One region of the Methylocella silvestris BL2 genome, then DNA from elsewhere that is predicted to be linked to it. Evidence: predicted binding sites of a transcription regulator. Region 1 holds the regulator's gene; each other region holds the start of a gene.
The links. Region 1 encodes PhoB, which activates phosphate uptake and scavenging genes when phosphate is short. Its sites were predicted from a motif close to TGTCATNNANCTGTCAT; they were not measured.

Region 1 (3,279 bases):
TTCTGCTCGACGAGCCGTGCTCCGCGCTTGATCCGATCTCGACGGCGAAGATCGAGGAGCTGATCGACGAGCTGAAGGTCAACTACACGATCGTCATCGTCACCCACAACATGCAGCAGGCGGCGCGCGTCTCCGACCACACAGCCTTCATGTATCTCGGCGAATTGATCGAATTCGGCGTGACGACCCACATCTTTACGCAGCCGGACAAGAAACAGACGCAAAACTATATCACTGGCCGGTTCGGCTGATCGTTCGCGTGGTATTTTACCAATTTGTGCTGACGCGAACCGGTCTCCGCTTCGCTGGCAAAGACTAGAGCTTCGAGGCAAATGCAATGGCCGATCATATCGTCAAAGCTTACGACAAGGAACTCGAAGGGCTCGGCCAGAAGATCGCCGAAATGGGCGGCATTGCTGAAAAAATGCTGGCCGACGCCATGGACGCGCTCGGCGATTTCGACGTGCAACTCGCCAATCAGACGATCGCCACCGATCCGCGCCTCGACATGCTCCAGCGCGAGATCGAGGAGCAGGCCATTTTGACGATCGCGCGCCGCCAGCCGCTCGCCGTGGACTTACGCGAAATCATCGCGACGATCCGGATTTCGAACGATCTCGAGCGCGTCGGCGATCTCGCCAAGAACATCGCCAAGCGCGCCATCAAGATCGCCGGCGACGTGCGCATTCCCCGCGCCATCATCGGGCTGAAGTCGATGCAGGAAAGCGCGGCCATCCTGTTGAAGGACGTGCTCGATTCCTACGCCGAGCGCGATATCGCCAGAGCCCGCGAGGTCTGGACCTATGACGCCGACCTCGACTCGCTTGAGGATTCCGTCTTCCGCGACCTCTTGACCTTCATGATGGAGGATCCGCGCAACATCTCCTTCTGCGCGCATCTCCTGTTCTGTTCGAAAAACATCGAGCGCATCGGCGACCATGCGACCAACATCGCCGAAACCGTCGTCTATCTCGTCAGTGGCGAGACCATGCCGACCGACCGGCCGAAGGGCCGCAGCATCCTGTCCGACCCGCCAGCCGTAAAGTGATCCCATGAGCGATATTCACGCCAACGCCGACAGCAAAACCGACGGCCGGCCGGGCGCCGCCCGCGGCCTTTCGCCAACGCCGGCGCCGCGCATCCTTATCGTCGAGGACGAAGCGGCGCTGAGCATGCTGCTCGCCTATAATCTTGAAGCCGAGGGCTTTGTCGTCGATCGCGTCGAGCGCGGCGACGAAGCGGAAATCAGGCTCAGCGAGACCATGCCCGATCTCGTCATTCTCGACTGGATGCTGCCCGGCGTGTCGGGCCTTGAGATCTGCCGCCGCATGCGGGCGCGCGAGGCCACGCGCAGCCTGCCGGTCATCATGCTCACCGCGCGTGGCGAGGAGAGCGAGCGCGTGCGCGGCCTCTCCATCGGCGCCGATGACTATGTGGTGAAGCCCTTTTCCGTGCCGGAGCTGATGGCGCGAGTGCGCTCACTGTTGCGCCGCGCGCGGCCGGACCGCGTCGCCGCCGTGCTTTCGGCGGGAGACCTCGAACTCGACCGGCAGAACTGGCGCGTTCGGCGCACCGGCCGCGACGTGCATCTCGGCCCGACCGAATTCCGTCTGCTGGAGCATCTGATGGAGCGCCCCGGCCGCGTTTTCTCTCGCGCGCAACTGCTGGACAGCGTCTGGGGACTTTCGGCGGAAATCGACGAGCGGACGGTCGACGTCCATGTCGGCCGGCTGCGCAAGGCGCTGACGGCGCCAGGCGAACGCGATCCGATCCGCACGGTGCGCGGCGCGGGCTATTCCTTCGATGAAACTTTTGGGAAAGGGCCGGGGGCTTCAGACCGGACGCCTTGAGGCCGTCCGGCGAGATCCAGCCCGGTCCGGCCGGCTGGCGTCACGGCGGGAAACCCTCCCGGCCCGCCATGCTTTTGCAGCGCTTCACCGCCGGGTGAACTCCTCCGGCGGCAAGGCGACGTCTTGGACTTCGCGCCGTTAAGCCGTTTTCGGCGGGCGCTGCCGGCGGCGATCCTGCTGCGGCTGGTAGGCGATGGCCGAATGACAGCCGCAATAGGGTCCCGCGCCGGGCGACTTGCGCGCGCCGCAAAAGCGGAAATCCGCCTGCGTCGGATCGCCAATCGGCCACCGGCACATTGATTCGCGCAGCTCCATGATCGTGACCGGCTCGATGATCGGCACCACGACATCCGCGCTTGGCGCCCGGAGCGGAGCCTCGAACTGCATCGGCTCCGCCGCCAGCGCCGTATTGCCGCTGATGAGGCCTGGCCCCGCCGAGGACCTCTGAGCGGTCGGTTGCGGCTGCCCTCGCGACATCTGGCTGTGCGCGCTCTGGCTGGCGATTGGGCCGGAGGCGTGATGAGCCGAAGCGATCGGGCTATGGGCGATCGCGCCGGAGGCGTGGCTATGAGACCCGTGGCCGGACGGGCGCGCCGGAGATCGCGGCGAAGGTTTCGCGCTTGCGTGATCCTCTCCCGGCGCGTCGCCCTTGGCGCGGCCGGAGAGACCGAGCCTGTAGACCTTGCCGATCACGGCGTTGCGGGTCAGGCCATTTGCAAGCTCATTGGCGATCTTGCTGGCGCTCATCCCCTGCAGCCACATCTTTTGCAGCAGGTCGATGCGTTCATCGGTCCAGGACATCGAACCCTCCCAGGGTTTGGCGATTGCAGCGCCGCGCCATTGATAGGCTCCGCACGCTGCGCTTGAACATTCCGTTTTCCGGCGTCATTCGATCCGGGACGCCGCTGCGTCCGGACCATGATGCTTCGGGTCGCGACGGTTTTGGATGGCGTCCATCCGAAACCACAAAAATCGATCGGCTCTCGCCGTTAGATCGGGACGCGGGGGCAAACCCATTCCATCTGCTGCAAAACCCGTTCTCATCGAGAAACCCGATGATCGCTCCATGAGAACAGGCTCCAACGTATTGATCCGGCGCCAAATTCCATTCGCCGAAGCCATCCGGCTATTGGGTCCGCAAACGGGCCGGCGCTATGATTTGAACGCACAGCAACCATGGGATCCTTGTGCTCCCGACCCTGGCGCCGCTTCCTCATTCAGCCGCGTGACCATGCGTCTCGCGCCCTTGGACCTTACGGCCGTCATTTCGCGCGGCGCCGAGGCGCCGAACGTTGCGCGCGAGCGCCGGTTTCAGCGCCTCGCATTCAGCGTGACCTGTTCCGCTCGCCAGCCTCGCCCCGGCTGGCGAAACCACGACATGTCGTAGTTCGCAGGGCCAACGCTACACTAGTGGTAGAATCGCATGCAA
Region 2 (3,279 bases), 670 kb from region 1:
CACATAGCGGTCCTGCCCGCGCAGATGACTGTCCTTCACATGGATCTGCGAGGCCTGCGAAAAACTCGCAAGCTGCTTATGCGTCGATTGCGTCGCGATGACGCCGGGGGATTGGGGTCCAAGTCCGCGCAGCCCCATGGCGAAGCGGTCGGCGAACAGCGGATGAAACTTCATGAAGCCCGCCCAGGCCTCGTCGAACAGAATATAGTCGCACAGCGGACCGATCGCCTCGAGGATCATCTGTGCGTTGTAGATTGTGCCGTCATAGGTGCATTGCTCGATCACCGCCGCGCGGAACGGGCGCTCCTTGCGCCAGGCGTCCTTGTCCTTCACCAAGGGGTTGTTACGGATCTTTTCCCGGATCCGGTCCGCGTTCAGCGCCTCGGGGTAGATCGGCCCGATCAATCCATAGGCATTGCGGTCAGTCTCGAGAAAAATCGGCACGCCGCCGGAGAGCGTCAGCGCGCCGTGATGCGCCGCCTTGTGGTTGTTGCGGTCGAACAGCACGAGATCGCCTTCGGCGACCAGCGCGGACAGGACGATCTTGTTCGAAGACGACGTGCCATTGAGGACGAAATAGGTTTTTTCCGCGCCGAAGATCGCCGCCGCTTCTTTCTGCGCGCGCAGCGCCGGGCCTTCATGCGTCAGAAGATCGCCAAGCTCCAGCACCGAATTGTCGAGATCGTCGCGGAACACCGCCTCGCCGAGATGCTCGACGAAGATGCGCCCGATCGGACTGCGGCTGTAGAAAATCCCGCCATTGTGGCCGGGACAGGTCCACAGCTGATTGCCCTCATTGGCGTAATCGACAAGCGCGCCGAAAAACGGCGTCTTCAGCGTGTCGGCATATTGGCGCAGGCGGCTGACGAGATTCTTGGCGATGAACTCCGGCGTCTCCTCGGCAAGAAAGACATAGCCGTCGATGTAATCCAGCACCTCGACCGGGATTTCCTCAAAATGCCGGCGCCGCACGAGAATGACGATCGGCATTTCAAGGCCGCGGCGGCGCATCAGATTGATCAGGGCCGGGACCTTTCCCTCAAATCCTTTCTTGCCCCAGTCGATCACCATGCAGCCGATCGCGGCGTCCGTCTGGACCGCCATCTCGGCGTCCTCGGTGCGTCTTGCATGGATGACTTCGACGCCGACGCTTTCGATCGCGGCGACGATTTGTTGCAACCGCTGGCCTTCAAGATCCTTTTCATCGAAGGCCGGAGCGCAGACGAGGAAGGTAAAACGCCTGTAAAAATCCATGGCTCGCTCTTCGCCGAAGTTTCGCGACTGGCTTGATAGCAGAGGCGGACCCGCTCCGTCGCGGTAAAAGGCGCCGCCCGCAGCGTCATAATTCCGTCATTTCAACGGGCTGCGCAGTCCGCCAAAGCGCGCCGGACCGGAAGGCGCCCGATTGATTGGCGCAAAAGGCGAAATCGCGCTATGTCAAGAAGCCGCAAGACGCGGCCGCGCTCCGCCCGCAGTTTGACGTCGCGGCGGCGCTCCCTTCAAGGATATCTCAAAACTTGCCTTTCCAATCATCCAACCCGGCGCTGGCGCGCGCGCTCGCCGAACGCAATTACGATCAGGCGACCGACGTGCAGACGGCGGCGCTGGAGCCCGCCGCCGCCGGCCGCGACCTGCTTGTCTCGGCGCAGACGGGTTCGGGCAAGACCGTGGCCTATGGTCTCGCCATCGCCGAGGATCTTTTCGCCGGCGCCCCGGCGCTCGGCGCGGCCGGCGAACCGCTCGCCCTGATCATCACCCCGACGCGCGAGCTTGCCCTGCAGGTGCAGCGCGAACTCGAATGGCTCTATCATTACGCCGGCGCCCGCGTGATCTCCTGCGTCGGCGGCATGGAGCCGCGACGCGAGCGGCGGGACTTGGCCGCGGGCGCGCATATCGTCGTCGGCACGCCCGGACGGCTGCGCGATCACATCGAGCGGGGCGCGCTGATCGTTTCGCGCCTGAAGGCGGTGGTGCTCGACGAAGCCGACGAAATGCTCGATCTCGGCTTTCGCGAGGATCTCGAATTCATCCTCGAAACGACGCCGCCCGAACGCCGCACCCTGTTGTTTTCGGCGACCCTTCCAAAAGGCATCGCGACGCTCGCCAAGCGCTTTCAGAAGAACGCGCTGCGCATCGAGGTCGCCGGCAAGGAACGCGGCCACGCCGACATCGAATATCGGGCGATGCGCGTCGCGCCGAATGAGATCGAGCACGCTGTCGTCAATGTGCTGCGCATGATCGATCCGCCGGGCGCGATCGTCTTCTGCAATACCCGTGAAGCGGTGCGCCATTTGCACGCCTTCCTGGTCGAGCGCGGCTTTTCCGCGGCGCTGCTTTCGGGCGAACTCAGCCAGAACGAGCGCAACCATGCGTTGCAAGCCTTGCGTGATGGCCGGGCGCGAGTCTGTGTCGCGACCGACGTCGCCGCGCGCGGCATCGACCTGCCCGGCCTCGCGCTGGTCATTCACGCCGATCTTCCGCACGACGCCGAAATTCTGCAGCATCGCAGCGGCCGCACCGGGCGCGCCGGGCGAAAAGGTATCAGCATCATTCTTGTGCCCTCCGCGCGCAAGCGACGCGCCGAGCGCCTGCTGATGGAAGCCGGATTGCAGCCAAGCTGGAGCGGCCCGCCAACCGCGGAGGAAATCCGCCGCCTGGATCACGAGCGGCTGCTGCGCGATCCGCTGCTCGACGAGCCGATCGGCGAAGAGGATTCCGAGATCGCCCGCGCTCTTTTGGACGAGCGCTCGCCTGAGGCCATCGCCGCCGCCCTCGCCCGCCTGTTGCGCGCGCGCCTGCCGGCGGCCGAGGAGGTTCAAGATCCAGGCGAAGGCGCCAGAAACCGGCCTCTCCGTGATGGGGCCCCCCAACGGGCCACAGCGCGGGGGCGAAGGCGGCGTCTGGTTCAAGCTCGACATCGGCTCGCAGAAAAAGGCCGATCCGAAATGGCTGCTGCCCATGCTGTGCCGTCGTGGCGATGTGACCAAGCAGGACATCGGCGCGATCCGAATTTTCGAACGGGAAACCTGGTTTGAAGTCGCCGAGCCTGCCGCGAAACAATTTTTCGCCAATGTGCGGCGTCAAGGCGGCGGCCACGGCAAAGACCAGGACGCGATCCGGATCGAGTCCGCGGAAGGCGCGCCTCAGCCAAGCGCCTATGGCGGCTCGTCGTCGCGCGGCGCGCCGCCTTCGCGGCGGACGAATCGTACAAAGGCCTGAGCGTGACGGACCGCGGCGCAATCGACAGCGCCTCGCCGCAAGAGATCGAAATTTTCGTCG
Region 3 (3,279 bases), 920 kb from region 1:
CGGATCATTGTTGATGTTGGCCCGATATTGCACCGGCAGATCGTTGAATTTGTCGACGGTTCCGTCAATGCGGCGCGGATAATACTTTTCCGGCTTCACATCACGCTCGACATAGAAAGCCACAGCCTCACGCAGATCGTGAAAGACGCCATTGTGGAAAAAGCTCTGACGCAGAGCGACGTTGCGCAGGGTCGGCGCCTTAAACGTCCCGCAATAGTCGGTCTGATCCTTGAAATCCGTGCGCTCCGGCCCGCAGAGGCCGAGATCGAAGAAGGCCGGGTCGGCGTTGCGCGGAATATCCTTGTTGCGCGGCAGGCCGAGGGCGATGAAGCCGGCGTCGCTGAACTGCGGCATAACGCCGGGCTTTGGCTGCGCCGAAAAATGGCAGCTCGCGCAATTGCCCTTTTTCTCGTCGTTGAAGAGGTCGAGACCGTGTTTTTCCTGGTCCGTCAAGGCGACCTGGCCTTTGAGGAAAAAATCATATTTGCTGTTGTAGGGAAAGAATGCGGCGGGCGTTTCCTGATAGGCCTGCAGCGCCTTGGCGGCCGCGCGCAACGCGAAGTCTTCGCCCTCCGGCATTGTCCCTTCCATGATCGCGCGCAGTTCGGCGCCATATTTCGCGTCGATGACGCGCGCCAGCGCGGCGTGATCCTCATTCGCCATCTCATAGGGCGAGAACAATGGAAACAAGGCCTGAGCGGCCACCTGATTGATGCGGCCGTCCCACATCAATCCGCCGGTCGGACCGGCGTCGACGCTCTCATCGCCGTCATCGTCCGACTCATGATAATGCTCGGTGAAGCGCGGCGTCGTCTGCAGATAGGTCAGGCCTGGCGCGGCGCGTAGCCCAGCCTGATCGAGATTTTTGCCGCCGAGTTGCACGGCCAGCGCATTGGCCGGCGCAAATCCCTTGGCGGCGTCATGGCAAGTCGCGCAGGACATCGAACCTGACGCCGAGAGGCCAGGATCGGCGAACAGCCGCTGGCCGACATCCGCAAGCTTCTTGACGCGCTGAAAGACGGCGGCGCGCGATTGTCCCGGCGCGGCGTCGCCGGGCTGCGCGTCAGTCTTATCGAGAGCGCTGGAAGGCGACGCAAAGAAAGCGCAACTCGCCGCAAGCGCCGCCGCGGCAATCGTCGAGCGGGCTGCGCGCCCGAAAAATAAAAAAATCATATGTGCGCCCGCCTCGCTGCCAAAAGCGGCGCGAAAATGCAGCGCCTACGCGACAGTAAGATGACAGCCGATGGCTGATTATAACGCATACAAACTGTCAAATTTCTGTTGCAAGCCGGTTCTATGCCAGCGCAGCGCCACGGGGCGGCGAGGGGATTAGAATGAGCAGAATTTTCGTATCATGGGCGGTCGCTATCGCGATCGCATCGCCGGCGTTTGCGGCCGAGAGCGTCGAGCCGGAGGCAGCGGCTGTCTCTGCGCGACTCGCCAAAATCAAGACGATCGTCGTGATTTACGCTGAGAACCGCAGCTTCGATAATCTTTACGGCTTTTTCCCGGGCGCAGACGGTCTGAAGAGCTCGCGCGCGAAGGCGGCGCGCCTCGCTCAGAAAGACCGCAACGGCCAGGTTCTGAAGGAGCTGCCGCCGGTATGGAGCGGCCTGACCGCGCCGGGCGTGGTTCCGCCGGTGACGCAGATCCAGACCGAGCATCTGCCCAACGCGCCTTTCCGAATCGACGACCCCAACGGCTTCAACGTCTCGATGGGGAAAGTAACGCGCGATCTATGGCATCGCTTCTATCAAAACCAGATGCAGATCAACAACAGCAAGAATGACCGCTTCGCCGCCTGGGCCGATTCCGGCGGGGCCGTGATGGGCTATTACGACGGCGGCGCCAGCCTGCCGCTGTGGAATGTTGCGAAACAATACACGCTCGCCGACAATTTCTACATGGGCGCCTTCGGCGGCTCGTTCCTCAACCACCAATATCTCATCTGTTCCTGCGCGCCGATCTATCCGAACGCCAACAACAGCCCCGCGGCCGGCCTGATCGCCGCGGTCAATGCGGACAAAGTCAGCCTCAAGGTCAGCCCGACGGCGCCGGCGTCGGCAATCGACGGGCCGCCGCAATTTGTCAATGATGGCGCGATCACGCCGGATTTCTACGCCGTCAACACCATGCAGCCGCCCTATCAGCCGAGCTCCGTCCCGCCGGCCGCCGGGGGAGACCCCGCCTTCGCCAATCCGGCGGTAGCGAACGTTCTGCCGCCGCAGACGCAGAAGACCATCGGCGATCTTCTGTCGACCGCCGGCGTCACCTGGGCGTGGTACGGCGGCGCCTGGCAGGCGGCGCTCAATGGGCAGAACGCCTCGCCGATCCCGAATTTCCAGTTTCATCATCAGCCGTTCAATTATTTCGCGGCCTATGCGCCGGGAACCCCTGCCCGCGCCGAGCATCTGCGCGACGGCGGCCTCGACGGCTCGGCATTTATCGCCGCGATCGACGCGGGGACGCTGCCGGAAGTGACGTTCTACAAACCGCAAGGCAATCTCAACGAACATCCCGGCTACGCGGACGTGCTGAGCGGCGACAATCATATTGTGAATATCATCCAGCATCTGCAAAACGGCCCGCAGTGGGCGAATATGGTCGTCGTGGTCACCTATGACGAGAACGGCGGCTTCTGGGATCACGCGGCGCCGCCGAAGGCCGATCGCTTCGGCCCCGGCAGCCGCATCCCGGCGCTGATCGTCTCGCCCTTCGCCCGCAAGGGCTTCGTCGACCACACCCGCTACGACACGACCTCGATCCTGCGCTTGATCACGAAGCGCTACAACCTGCCGAAGCTGCCCGGAATCGCCGTGCGCGACGCTGCGATCAAGCGTCAGGGCGGCCAGCCGCTCGGCGATCTGGTGCCGGCGCTGAAGTTGACCGGGAACTGAGCCGACCCGCCTGACGAGGTTCGCCCATAGTTAGAATGCCCGGGATCGCCCTCAGCGCGCCCGGGCATTTCCTTTCAGAGCATCAGACATTCAAGATCGAACGTCTGACTCTCCGGAGTTTCCGTAAATCGACGACGCCGCCGAGCGCGGTTGGCTGCGCCATGCTCTCGATCCAGCTTATCGACGATTGCATCATTGCGCGTCGGCTGCGGCGGTCGCGCCAGTTAAAGGCGCGAGCGACGTCGAGGCGGCTTTGGCGTCAGACATGCTCCACAGCAAGAATGCCCGGGATCGCCTTCAGCGCTCCCGCGGACTGCGCGGAAACCCCATATTTTCCGGGCAGCTTGAGCTCGATCTCGCACTCCGGGGTCTGCAGGATCAG

Region 2: MSIL_RS01155 (Orn/Lys/Arg family decarboxylase) is a predicted target of PhoB. The motif match lies at 1,338-1,354, and genes of this name have one in related genera.
Region 3: MSIL_RS08645 (acid phosphatase) is a predicted target of PhoB. The motif match lies at 1,223-1,239, and genes of this name have one in related genera.

What each region holds. Positions count from the first base shown of each region.
Region 1 covers NC_011666.1:917,777-921,055, reverse strand. Annotated here, with positions in the region: gene pstB (phosphate ABC transporter ATP-binding protein PstB) at 1-251, shown strand, start outside; gene phoU (phosphate signaling complex protein PhoU) at 338-1,048, shown strand; gene phoB (phosphate regulon transcriptional regulator PhoB) at 1,053-1,850, shown strand; gene MSIL_RS04295 (GcrA family cell cycle regulator) at 1,989-2,651, opposite strand.
Region 2 covers NC_011666.1:247,312-250,590, reverse strand. Annotated here, with positions in the region: gene MSIL_RS01155 (Orn/Lys/Arg family decarboxylase) at 1-1,254, opposite strand, end outside; partial or broken gene MSIL_RS01150 (DEAD/DEAH box helicase) at 1,518-3,219, shown strand; gene MSIL_RS01140 (YaiI/YqxD family protein) at 3,222-3,279, shown strand, end outside.
Region 3 covers NC_011666.1:1,840,090-1,843,368, forward strand. Annotated here, with positions in the region: gene MSIL_RS08640 (cytochrome-c peroxidase) at 1-1,173, opposite strand, end outside; gene MSIL_RS08645 (acid phosphatase) at 1,335-2,897, shown strand; gene dnaE (DNA polymerase III subunit alpha) at 3,157-3,279, opposite strand, start outside.